Linked DNA regions of Urbifossiella limnaea. The protein of the gene in region 2 interacts with the protein of the main gene of each other region in a pairwise test. Links are inferred from orthologs where the notes say so. Each region holds a gene or a part of one and is shown on either strand. Other genes may lie near its edges.

What was found. Proteins that work in one complex are often made in the same cells at the same time.
Region 1: the proteins of ETAA1_RS02560 (region 2) and recO interact in binary tests that used the Escherichia coli proteins (3 or more experiments, as listed by UniProt). The link is inferred for Urbifossiella limnaea from one-to-one orthologs.

What each region holds. Positions count from the first base shown.
Region 1 is NZ_CP036273.1:3,301,413-3,305,669, reverse strand. Bases 1-2,903 are described here. They hold recO (DNA repair protein RecO), read left to right. Parts: upstream 1-1,042; coding sequence 1,043-1,765; downstream 1,766-2,903. Other genes in these bases: ETAA1_RS13495 (tetratricopeptide repeat protein), read left to right, coding at 1,793-2,903; pdxH (pyridoxamine 5'-phosphate oxidase), read right to left, coding at 329-967; ETAA1_RS13510 (hypothetical protein), read left to right, coding at 1-321. Also shown: more of ETAA1_RS13495, read left to right, coding at 2,904-3,028; LPS assembly lipoprotein LptE, read left to right, coding at 3,044-3,703; ETAA1_RS13485 (hypothetical protein), read right to left, coding at 3,761-4,257. UniProt on the Escherichia coli protein: Involved in DNA repair and RecF pathway recombination.
Region 2 is NZ_CP036273.1:597,053-602,949, reverse strand. Bases 1,479-4,339 are described here. They hold ETAA1_RS02560 (single-stranded DNA-binding protein), read left to right. Parts: upstream 1,479-2,542; coding sequence 2,543-3,136; downstream 3,137-4,339. Other genes in these bases: ETAA1_RS02550 (GDSL-type esterase/lipase family protein), read left to right, coding at 3,934-4,339; rplI (50S ribosomal protein L9), read left to right, coding at 3,248-3,859; ETAA1_RS02565 (30S ribosomal protein S6), read left to right, coding at 1,891-2,394. Outside these bases: ETAA1_RS02580 (flavin reductase family protein), read left to right, coding at 1-24; ETAA1_RS02575 (hypothetical protein), read left to right, coding at 37-474; ETAA1_RS02570 (Uma2 family endonuclease), read left to right, coding at 534-1,127; more of ETAA1_RS02550, read left to right, coding at 4,340-4,587; ETAA1_RS02545 (hypothetical protein), read right to left, coding at 4,740-5,168; ETAA1_RS02540 (NADH-quinone oxidoreductase subunit C), read right to left, coding at 5,306-5,839. UniProt on the Escherichia coli protein: Plays an important role in DNA replication, recombination and repair. Binds to ssDNA and to an array of partner proteins to recruit them to their sites of action during DNA metabolism. Acts as a sliding platform that migrates on DNA via reptation.

The DNA.
Region 1 (4,257 bases), 2.7 Mb from region 2 along the record:
GTCGAACTGGCGAAGGAAGTGCAGAAGCGCGACGCGGCGCTGACTGGCTTCAAGCTCCACGCCTCGGAAGCGAAGTCCGTGGCCCCCGGCGACAGCGTCCGCTTCGATCTCGTGGACGGCAAGAAGCTCGAGGTGAAGGTGGAGCGGCCGCGCGACGAGAACGGCCGGGTGGCGCTGAAGATCCGCCCGCCGGGGCTCGGCGAGGTGACGTACACCTGCACCTGCGACCGCTTCTTCCCCGTAGTGACTCCGCACCGCACCCGCGACGGCGAGACGCTGATCGTGGCCGTGATGGCCCGGCCGTGCATGTTGAAGAAGTAGCCACCCTTCACGGCGCCAGCCGGTCCCGCACCCACCCGTCACCGCCGCGCGTGAAGCGGATGCGATCGTGCAGCCGACTCCGCCGCCCCTGCCAGAACTCGATGACCCGCGGCAGCACCCGGTAGCCCCCCCAGTGCGGCGGCCGTGGCACGTTTCCGTCGGGGTAGCGAGCCGTCAACTCGGCGTGCTGCTGCTCCAGCACCTCACGGCCGGCGATCACCACGCTCTGCGGCGACGCCCACGCCCCGAGCCGACTGCCGAGGGGGCGGACCGTGTAGTACTCGTCCGACTCCGCCGCGCTCACCACTTCGACCGTACCCTCGACACGCACCTGCCGCTCGACCGCCTGCCACAGGAAGACGAGCGCGGCACGCGGGTTAACCTCGAGCTCGCGGCCCTTGCGGCTATCGTAGTTCGTGAAGAAGGTGAAGCCGCGCTCGTCGAGGCCCTTCAGCAACACGGCCCGCGCGGACGGCCAACCGTCGGGCGTTGTGGTGGCGAGTGTGAAAGCGTTCGGGTCCGGCAGACCGGCGGCGATGGCCTGATCGAGCCAGCGGCGGAAGAGCGCGAACGGGTCGCGACCGGCGTCGTCCTCCGAGAGGCCGCCGGCGCTGTACTCCTGCCGCAGGTCCGCGAGTGACGCCATGCTTCCTCTCCGTGCCGGGCGGGCTTCGCCGCGCCCCTCTACTGTGCTATCACGGAACGACCCCCGGGGGAAGCGATGGCGGCCGAGCAGGCGTTGGCACTCGTGGTCCGCGGCACCGACTGGAGCGAGACCAGCCGGATCACGACGCTGTTCACCCGCGAGTTCGGCAAGCTGCGCGGCCTGGCGAAGGGCGGCCGTCGGCTCAAGAGTAGCTTCGACTGTTCGTTCGACCTGCTGACCGTGTGCCGCGTCGTGTTCCTGCGGAAGGCCCAGGGCGGGCTCGACCTGCTCACCGAGGCGCGGATGGAGGAGCAGTTCCCCGCCCTGCGCGAGAACCTGGCGGCGCTCAACGCCGGGTACTACGTCGCCGAGTTGCTGTCCGACGGGACGCAGGACTACGACCCGCACCCCGAGCTGTTCGACGCCGCGCTCGACACGCTGCGGAAGTTGGGCGAACCGGGCGAGTCGCCGGTCGACGCGGTGACGCGATTCGAGCTTGTTTGGCTCAAGGAACTCGGCTATCGCCCGCGGCTCGACGTGTGTACCGGGTGCGGCAAGGCCGTGCCTGGGGGCGTGACGCGGGTGTGGTTCAGCCCGGCCGCCGGCGGAGTGGTCTGCACCCCGTGCAGCCCAAGCCAGCCGGACCGCCGGCCGCTCACCGGCGACGCCCTGCGGGCCATCGCCACGGGGGTCGTGGCCGAGCCGGTGCGGGCGGAAGTGCGGGCGGTGCTCGGGCAGGTGGTCAGCTTCGTGCTCGGCCGCCGGCCGCGGATGCACCGGTTCCTCACCGACCGGTAGCGACCGAACGGAAACGGGGGAGAGGTCATGGCCGACGCTGCCGGGCGGGTGTGCCGCGGGCTCCAGCTCCTCACCGGGGCGCTGGCCGTGGCCCTCGTCGCCCCGGGCTGCCAGGGCTTCACCAAGTTCAAGGAGCGGGTCGCCGAATTCCGCTTCTCCAAGAGCTACGAGGACGCCCGCGCCGAAGAAAAGCTGGCCGAGGCCGAGGGCGAGTTCACCGCCGCCAACTACGCCGACGCCCGTGACAAGTTCAAGCGGCTCGCCGACAACACCGGCAACCCGGCCACGCTCGCCGAGCGCGCCCGCTTCATGCAGGCCGAGTGCGACCGGATGCAGAGCAACTACCCCCGCGCCGTCGACACTTACCACCGCCTGCTGATGGACTTCCCGACCGGTGCCCACCGCCGCGAGGCGTGCGCCCGGATGTTCGAGATTTCCGATTACTGGCTCGACGACTTCCGCGACGAGATCACCACACGCACCGCGGCCGGGGAGAAGGGCGTCATGCGGTGGACGCCGAAGTGGAACAACCCGCTCGACAAGTCGCGGCCGTTCCTGGTGCAGGAGGGGCGGGCGACCGAGGTGCTGGAGAACATCCACACCCACGACGTGACCGGCCCGACCGCCGACACGGCGCTGTTCTGGTGCGGCTACGTCAACTTCGTCCGCGGCAACTTCGACGAGGCCGACCACTTCTTCAGCCAGCTGGTCGAGCTCCACCCGGACAGCCGGTGGCGGCCGCAGGCCATCGCCTACGCCGTGCAGGCGAAGAACAACGCCACCGGCGGCGCCATCTACGACGGCCGCAAGTGCGCGGAGGCGCTCCACCTCGTTCAGATGGCCGAGGCGACGGTGCCCGAGATCACCCAGGACCCGGCCATGGCCGAGCGGATGACCCGGGCCCGCTTCGCCATCCGGTTCCAGCAGGCCGAGAAGGATTTTGAGACGGCCCGGTTCTACGAGCGGACTGGGCACCCCGGCTCGGCCGTGTTCTACTACGAACTCGTCCGCCGTCGCTACGCCGGCACCCGTTACGCCGACCTGGCCACGGAGCGCAAAGAATTCCTGATGCGGACGATCGCCGAGGGCCGCACGCCGCCGGGGACCGATCCCATCCGTGTGCTGCAAGCGAAGTGGGACGAACTGATGGGCCGACCGAACGTGGTGCAGCCCGAGGCTCTACCCACGGACGCGCCGACGGCCGCCCCGACGGCCCCCGTCAGGCAGCCCGCGACGTTGCCCGGCTATAACGCCGCCCCCTGACCCGGCGAGGCCCGCATGACCCGCACGCTCCCCGCCGTCGGCGGGGTCATCGTCCTCGCCGTGGCCGTCGGCTGCCAGGGCGGTGCGCCGACCGTGTTCGGCTACAAGCTCGGTGCCGACGCCCTCTACGACTGCAACATCCACACGGTGTACGTCCCGACATTTACGAACCGGGCGTTCCAGACTGGGCCGTACCGCGGGCTCGAACTCGATCTGCAGCGTGCCGTGGTCCGTGAAATCGGCCGGCGGACGCGGTTCAAAGTGGTTTCCGACCCGGAGCGGGCGGACACCGAGTTGCAGGCCAACGTCGTGGGCATCGACAAGTCGGTGCTGAATCGTAATCTTCAGAACTTGATCCGCGAAGCCGACCTGGTGCTCAGCGTGGACGTGCTGTGGCGAGACCTGCGGAGCGGGGAGATTCTCTCCGCGCCGAAGCGCGGGCGGCAGCCGGGGCCGGCGGGCGTGCCGGTGATTCCGGGCGACGCGCCACCGGTGTTCGACCCGACCAATCCCACCCCGCCGCCCCCGGAGGTGGTGCAGTTTGCCCCTCCGACGCGGCTGGTAGCGACGGGCCGCGAGCTGCCCGAGTTGGGCGAATCGAGCACGACGGCCGAGCAGCGGGCCGTGAACGCGATGGCGATTCAGATCGTGTCGATGATGGAAAAGCCGTGGTGACGGAACTGGATTTCACAGCCGGCGGCGTAGCACCGCCGCCGCCGATACCCAGCCCTCTCACTCCCCCAGCGGCCGGTCCCACTCCTGGATTTGCTTCTTCAGATCCGCGAAGTCGAGCGGCAGAGGCACCGTGTCGGCCGCGTCCGCGGCGTCCGGGTCGCGCGACTGGCGCAACGCGTCCTCGAGCCGCCGCACCCACACCGGCACCTCCAGCCCCACGCCGCTGACCGTGTCCCGCAACGGCGACATCGCCACGAGCAGCCGCACGAACGCCGGGCCGTCCTCGGCCTCGCCGGCCCTCGCCGCCTCGGCCGCGGGGCCGACCTGAGCCGCCGCGCGGTCGATCTCTAGTGGCAGGAGGAACCGCTCCTCGAGCCGGTCGCGCACGGTCCGCAACCGGACCGCGTAGCGCGTCTCGCGCTTGCCCAGTTCCTCGAGCAGTTCCTCGGCGAGCTTCTGCGTGCGGCCCTGGATCGTCTCGCGCCAGCGGGCCGCGAGCACGTCCTGGCCGCGGCGGCACAGCACCTCGTGGGCCAGCGCGAACGGCCGCATCC
Region 2 (5,897 bases):
CTGTTCGAGCAGAAGCGGCCGTGATACGGTGGCGCGATGGCGACACCCCCCGTGGTTCAACTCCTGCCGATGTCCACGGACGTGTTCCCCGGGCGCGGCATCGCGGACGTGCAGGCGCACTTCTTCCTCGGTGAGCTGGCGACGCTCCCGCGCAACGGCCGCTACGAGTTCCGCACGGCGGGGCTGAGCGCCGACCCGGGGAAGGTGGTACTGTTCCAGTTCGCCCGGCACGTCGTCGCGAGCGCCGAACTACTCGGCTGCGAGCGGTTCGCCGAGCCCGAGGACGGGTGCGTCGGCGCCATGCACTTCGACCCGGCGTCGGTCCGCGTCTTCGACCCGGTGGGCGCGGACGTGCTGGCCGAGGTGTGGCCCGACCAGTTCCCGGGCTTCGGGCAGGCGAAGACGCGGCTGAGCGGGGACCGGTACCCCGAGTTCCTCGCCCGACTCACGAACGTCCGCGGCCCGCGGCGGTGACCGCCGCCCTGTTCGAGCGGGTTCGGTTGTGGTAGTTTGGCCCGAAACGGAGCGACCCGATGGCGACCGCGCTCGAGCCCACGCCGCCCGCCGCCCGCCTCCTCACGACCGCAGACCTCCTCGCCCTGCCGGACGACGGCGTCGAGCGGTGGCTGATCGACGGCCGGCTTGTGGAGGTCGGGATGACGATCCGGAACAAGTTCCACGCCCGGATTCAGTCCCGGGTGTCGTTCGTGCTCGAGTCCTGGCTCGACGCTCAGCCCGAACCCCGCGGGTCGTGCTACGCCGGCGAGGTCGGCGTCCGGTTGGTTCGGAACCCGGACCGGACGGTCGGAGTTGATGCCGTGTACCTCGCCCCGGACGTGACGGCCCGGGTCATGGCCGACGACTCGACCACGATCATCGACGGGGTGCCGACGCTGGCGGTCGAAATCCTGTCGCCGTCGGACACGGTCGAGGACATCACCCAAAAGGTGAAGCTGTTCCGCGCCGCCGGCGTGCCGCAGGTGTGGCTCCTGAATCCCGACTTCCGCACGGTCTCGATTCACTTTCCGGTGGCCGAGTCGGTCACGCTCAACGCGACCCAGGAGCTGGACGGCGGCGACGCGCTGCCGGGCTTCCGCGTCCCCGTCGCCCGACTGTTCCCGGGGTAAACGGCCCGGCTTCGGTCGATATGGCCGCGGCGAAAATTCTGGCCTGTGAGCTAATTTGGTGCTTGACGGCGGCGGCGCCGTCGGCGAAAGTGACACCCTCTCCCCCGCCGCCGGCGACCCCCTCGGACGAGGCGCGGAACCGACGACGGGGCGGGCGGGCCGGGTTTCTCCCACCGGCTCGTCCGCCCGAGAAAACGAACAAGCCGTGTGGTGACCACCTCTCCCGTTGGTCACCACACGGCTTGCTGTGTTTCGTCGGAGAACGGACCGGCGGTCAGCACCGCCTCTCCCCTCGGCCTGGCCACCCAGCCCGTCTCCTCTGATGTTGAAGAGTAAGGCACCTCGCGTGCCAATTCCTCGAGCGGGATCTGCTCGGCCTCGCAACGTCTGATACGGCAACGAGATAGCGTGCCACACGTGGTCTTTCCCAGTCCCAAGCTGGCGGCTGGACGTGCCTCGTTTTCGGGCATCGGCCGGGCTTCAATGCTGTCTTTTGGAGCAGAGGCCGCTGAGGCATTCGGCCACGGGTCACCGTGGCGCCAATTACTCCACGTCAGTCGCCGGTCGTTCTACGGCCCGGGTCGCACGGACCGACTCGTTCCATTCCGCCCGCGCCCCCTGTCCGGCGCGTGCCGTGCGCTCTAAGGAAAACGGTTCGCGGACCCGCCCGATGGGCACTCCCCCCGCGTGGTGCGGGGGGTCGGCGTATCCCGCCGATCCGTGGTGACCCAACCGCCCCCCCCGGGCTCCGCCGAAGGACCGTATGCCGATGGTGAACACCTACGAAACTCTGTTCCTCCTCGACGCCACGAAGTTGTCGGCCGACGGCGACGCGGTCCGCACGCAGGTCCACCACCTGATCGAGCGGCACGGCGGGCAGATCAGCATCGCCCGCGAGTGGAACTACAACCAGAAGCTCACCTACCCGATCGCCAAGCAGAAGAAGGGCGCCTTCCACATCGTCTACTACACGCTGGAGAGCACCAAGCAGGCCGAGCTCGAGCGCGACTTCGCGCTGGCCGAGGGGGTGATCCTCCGGTCGATGACGCTGAAGCTCGACCCGAAGTGGCAGGAGACGATCCTGGGCATCGCCCGCGACGAGCACGGCAAGGAGTTCGCCGTGAAGGGGATGCAGGACGAGGCCCAGGTGCAGACCGACCCCAGCGCCCTCGGCGCCGAGCCGGCCGCCGGCGTGGACGGCCCCCCGGGCGACGGCGCCCGCGGCCCCCGCGGCCGCCGGCCCGAGTTCGCCGACAAGGGGGACTGACCCGCCCGCGAATCGGCCCACATTCCGACAACGGACCTTGCGAGTGGCCGCCGCCATGCCGTAACCTCCGAGGTGGACACCGCCCCGAACCTGTAGCCTTTAGCTCAACGGTTTCCTTCACGGGGGCGGGTCCGATCGGAGGTCGCACATGGCGACGTTGAACAAGGTGATGCTGATCGGGCGGCTGACGGACAACCCGGGCGAGGTCCGCACCATGCCCAACGGCGGGCGGGTCATCCCGTTCCGGTTCGCCGTGGGCCGCAGCCGCAAGAACCCGCAGACCGGCCAGTGGGAGAACGACCCGAACCCGTTGTACATCGACTGCGAGGCGTTCAGCCGGCCCGACACCAAGCGGGACCTGGTCAACCTGATCCAGCAGTTCTGCAAGAAGGGCGACCCGCTGTACATCGAGGGCCGCCTCCAGTACGACCAGTGGGAAGACAAGAACGGCGGCGGCAAGCGGTCCAAGCACAAGGTCGTCGTCAACGAGATCGAGTTCCTCGGCGGCAACCGCGACGGCGGCGACGGCGGCGGTGAGATGGGCGGCGGCGGTCGCGTGGCCCAGAGCGGCGGCGGCGGCAACCGCGGCGGCTACAGCGGCGGCGGTGGCGGGCGGCCGGCTCAGAACACCGGCGGCAACCGCGGCGGGTACTCCGCCCCGCCGCCGGACGACGACAACGACTACGGGGGTACCCGCGGCGGCGGGACCTCCGGCGGGGGGGACGAGGACATCCCCTTCTGACGCGGTGTTTGGTGTCGGGTGTTTCGTGTTTGGTGGTCCGCACGGGCGGGCCGCCGGCCGGGGCCGACGGACCAAGCACGGACCACGAAACACCAAACCCGGGTGACGAATATGGCCAAGAACTCGAAGAAGGCGGCGACCGGCGCGGCGACCGGCGCGGCGACCGCGACGTTGAACCAGCCGAAGAAGAAGGTCCGCAAGCGGAACCAGGTCAAGAAGGGGCCGCACGGCGGCTACCTCGTCGTGCTGGTCAACGACGTGGCCCACGTCGGCAAGCAGGGCGACGTGGTCGAGGTTAAGCCCGGCTACGCCCGCAACTTCCTCCTCCCGTACGGCCACGCCGTCATCCCGTCCGAGGAGAACCTGCGGACGCTCGAGCACTACAAGATCAAGGTGTCGAAGGCCCGCGAGGCCCGCATCGCCGACCTGAAGGTGCTCGCCGAGCAGCTCACGCGCCTCCCGGCCGTCACCATCGAGGCGAACGCCCACGAGCACGTGGACGAGGCCGGCAACACGCACCACCTGCTGTACGGCTCGATCGGCGCCCACGACATCAGCAAGGCGCTGAAGGGGAAGAACCTGTCGGTCGAGGCCGACATGGTGAAGCTGGAGCACCCGATCCGCGAGGCCAACACCCTCACCCCGGTGCCGCTGTCGCTCGGGTACGGCATCGAGGCCGCCGTGCAGGTACTCGTCGTCGCCCTCCAGGGCGGCAAGAAGTAAGTTCGCTCCGCCGTTCGCGGCTTCGCGCTGCCCAGCGCGAAGCCGCGAACGGCGTCACATCTGCGGAGCCGCCCGTGATCCTCGCACTGGCCCTCGTCGCGCTGCAGCCCACCCCGGCACCGCCCGTCGACGCCGCACGCGCCGCGCGCTGGGAGAAGGAAGTCGCCGCGATCGAGAAGCGCCTCAAGGACGCGCCCCCGAAGGCCGGCGGCGTGGTGTTCGCCGGCAGCTCCAGCACCCGACTGTGGAAGCTCGACGAGTCGTTCCCCGGCAAGGGCTACGTCAACGTCGGCTTCGGCGGCTCCGAGACGCGCGACTCGACGCACTTCGCCCCGCGGCTCATCTCGCCGCTCCGCCCGACGGCCGTCGTGCTGTACGCCGGCGACAACGACATCAACGCCGGCCGCACCCCGGAGCAGCTGGCCGCCGACTTCCGCGCGTTCGTCGCCGCCGTCCGCAAGGACGCGCCGGAGTGCAAGGTGTACTTCCTGCCGGTGAAGCCGAGCATCGCCCGCTGGGCCAAGTACGAGGTGCAGACGAAGGCGAACGCGCTGGTGAAGGGGATTTGTGACGCCGACCCGAAGCTGCGCTACGTGGACATCGTGCCGGCGATGCTGGGGCCGGACGGGAAGCCGCTGCCGGAGCTGTTCGTGAAGGACGGGCTGCACATGAGCCCGGCCGGGTACGCCCGCTGGACCGCGGCCGTGGCCGCGGCGCTGGAGCGGTAAACTCCCGTAGGTCGGGTCGGGGCTTCGAGACCCGGCGTGGGGCGCGGTATACGAACGACGAAAGCCCCGGTGCGGCGCCGCACCGGGGCTTTCGTCTTGAGTCGTTCACTTCCCGCGTCGGGTCTCGAAGCCCCGACCCGACCCACGAACGCCTACCGCCGCCCGTGCCCGTGCCGCCCGTAGTAGGTGCCGTACCCGGGGGTGGCCGCGTGCTGCGGCCACGGCGCGCCGGGCTCCGTCGCGTACCGCGGGTACGGGTACTCCAGCGGCGACACGCTCGGCCCGTACGGGATCCGCGGCGGCAGCGTACCGTACCCGAACGGCCCCGGCGGCGGCAGGAACGACGGCGGGTAGTCGGCGAACGTCCGCGCCGGCGGCTCGCCCGTCGTCGGCGGCAGCGGCCGCACCGGCGCGATCGGCGTCGGCGGCGTCAGCACCGTCCCCTTCGCGGGCGGCATCGGCACCGGTATGTCGGTCTTCGGTGGCGCCACCTGCCGCGGCGGCGGGATGGGGTCCGGCTGGGCGGTCGCGCCGGCGGCGGACGCGGCCAGCACGGCGGCGGCGAACAGGAGGCGGGTCACGGGTGCGGCTCCGAGGGGCGTGGGGATCGGCCGACTTGAATCGTAGTGCCCGCTTCCGCCCGTCCACCAGCCCACCCGCCGGCGCCGCCGGGCGGAGCCCGCCCCCCGGCGCCGCGCCAACCGCTACACGCCGCAGACTACCGGCAGCGGATGCCGTGGTACTCCAGCGGGTACTCGTAGTCCTTCCGCAGCGGGTGCCCCTCCCAGTCCTCGGCCAGCAGGATGCGCCGCAGGTCGGGGTGGCCGGTGAAGAACACGCCGCACAGGTCGTAGGCCTCGCGCTCGTGCCAGTCGGCCGTCCGCCACACGCCGGCCACCGACGGCACCTCCGGCAGCTGCCCCGGGGTGCCGTCCTTCCAGCGCGGCAGCGTCAGCTTCAGGGTGAAGCGGCGGCCGGGGTGGGTGAAGCTGCTGACGCGGTAGACCACCTCCAGGTGCGGCTCGAAGCCGGCCTTCGCCGCCTTCTTCGCGTCCGGCTCCAGGTAGTCCACGACGGTGAGGTCGTTGAGCAACTCGAACCGCAGCCGCGGCTCGTCGCGGAGGAACGTACACACCTCGACGAGCCGCGCGGGTTCGACGGTCACGAACGGGTCGCCGGGGCCGGCGTGGGTGCCGGTGACGGCGGGGCCGAACTGCTGGGCGAGGAGGGCGGACACGTCGGCGGCGGTCATGCGGCGCCCGGGTCGGGGGAAGGGTGCGAGTCTGGTATACTCCGGGGGAGGAGGCCCG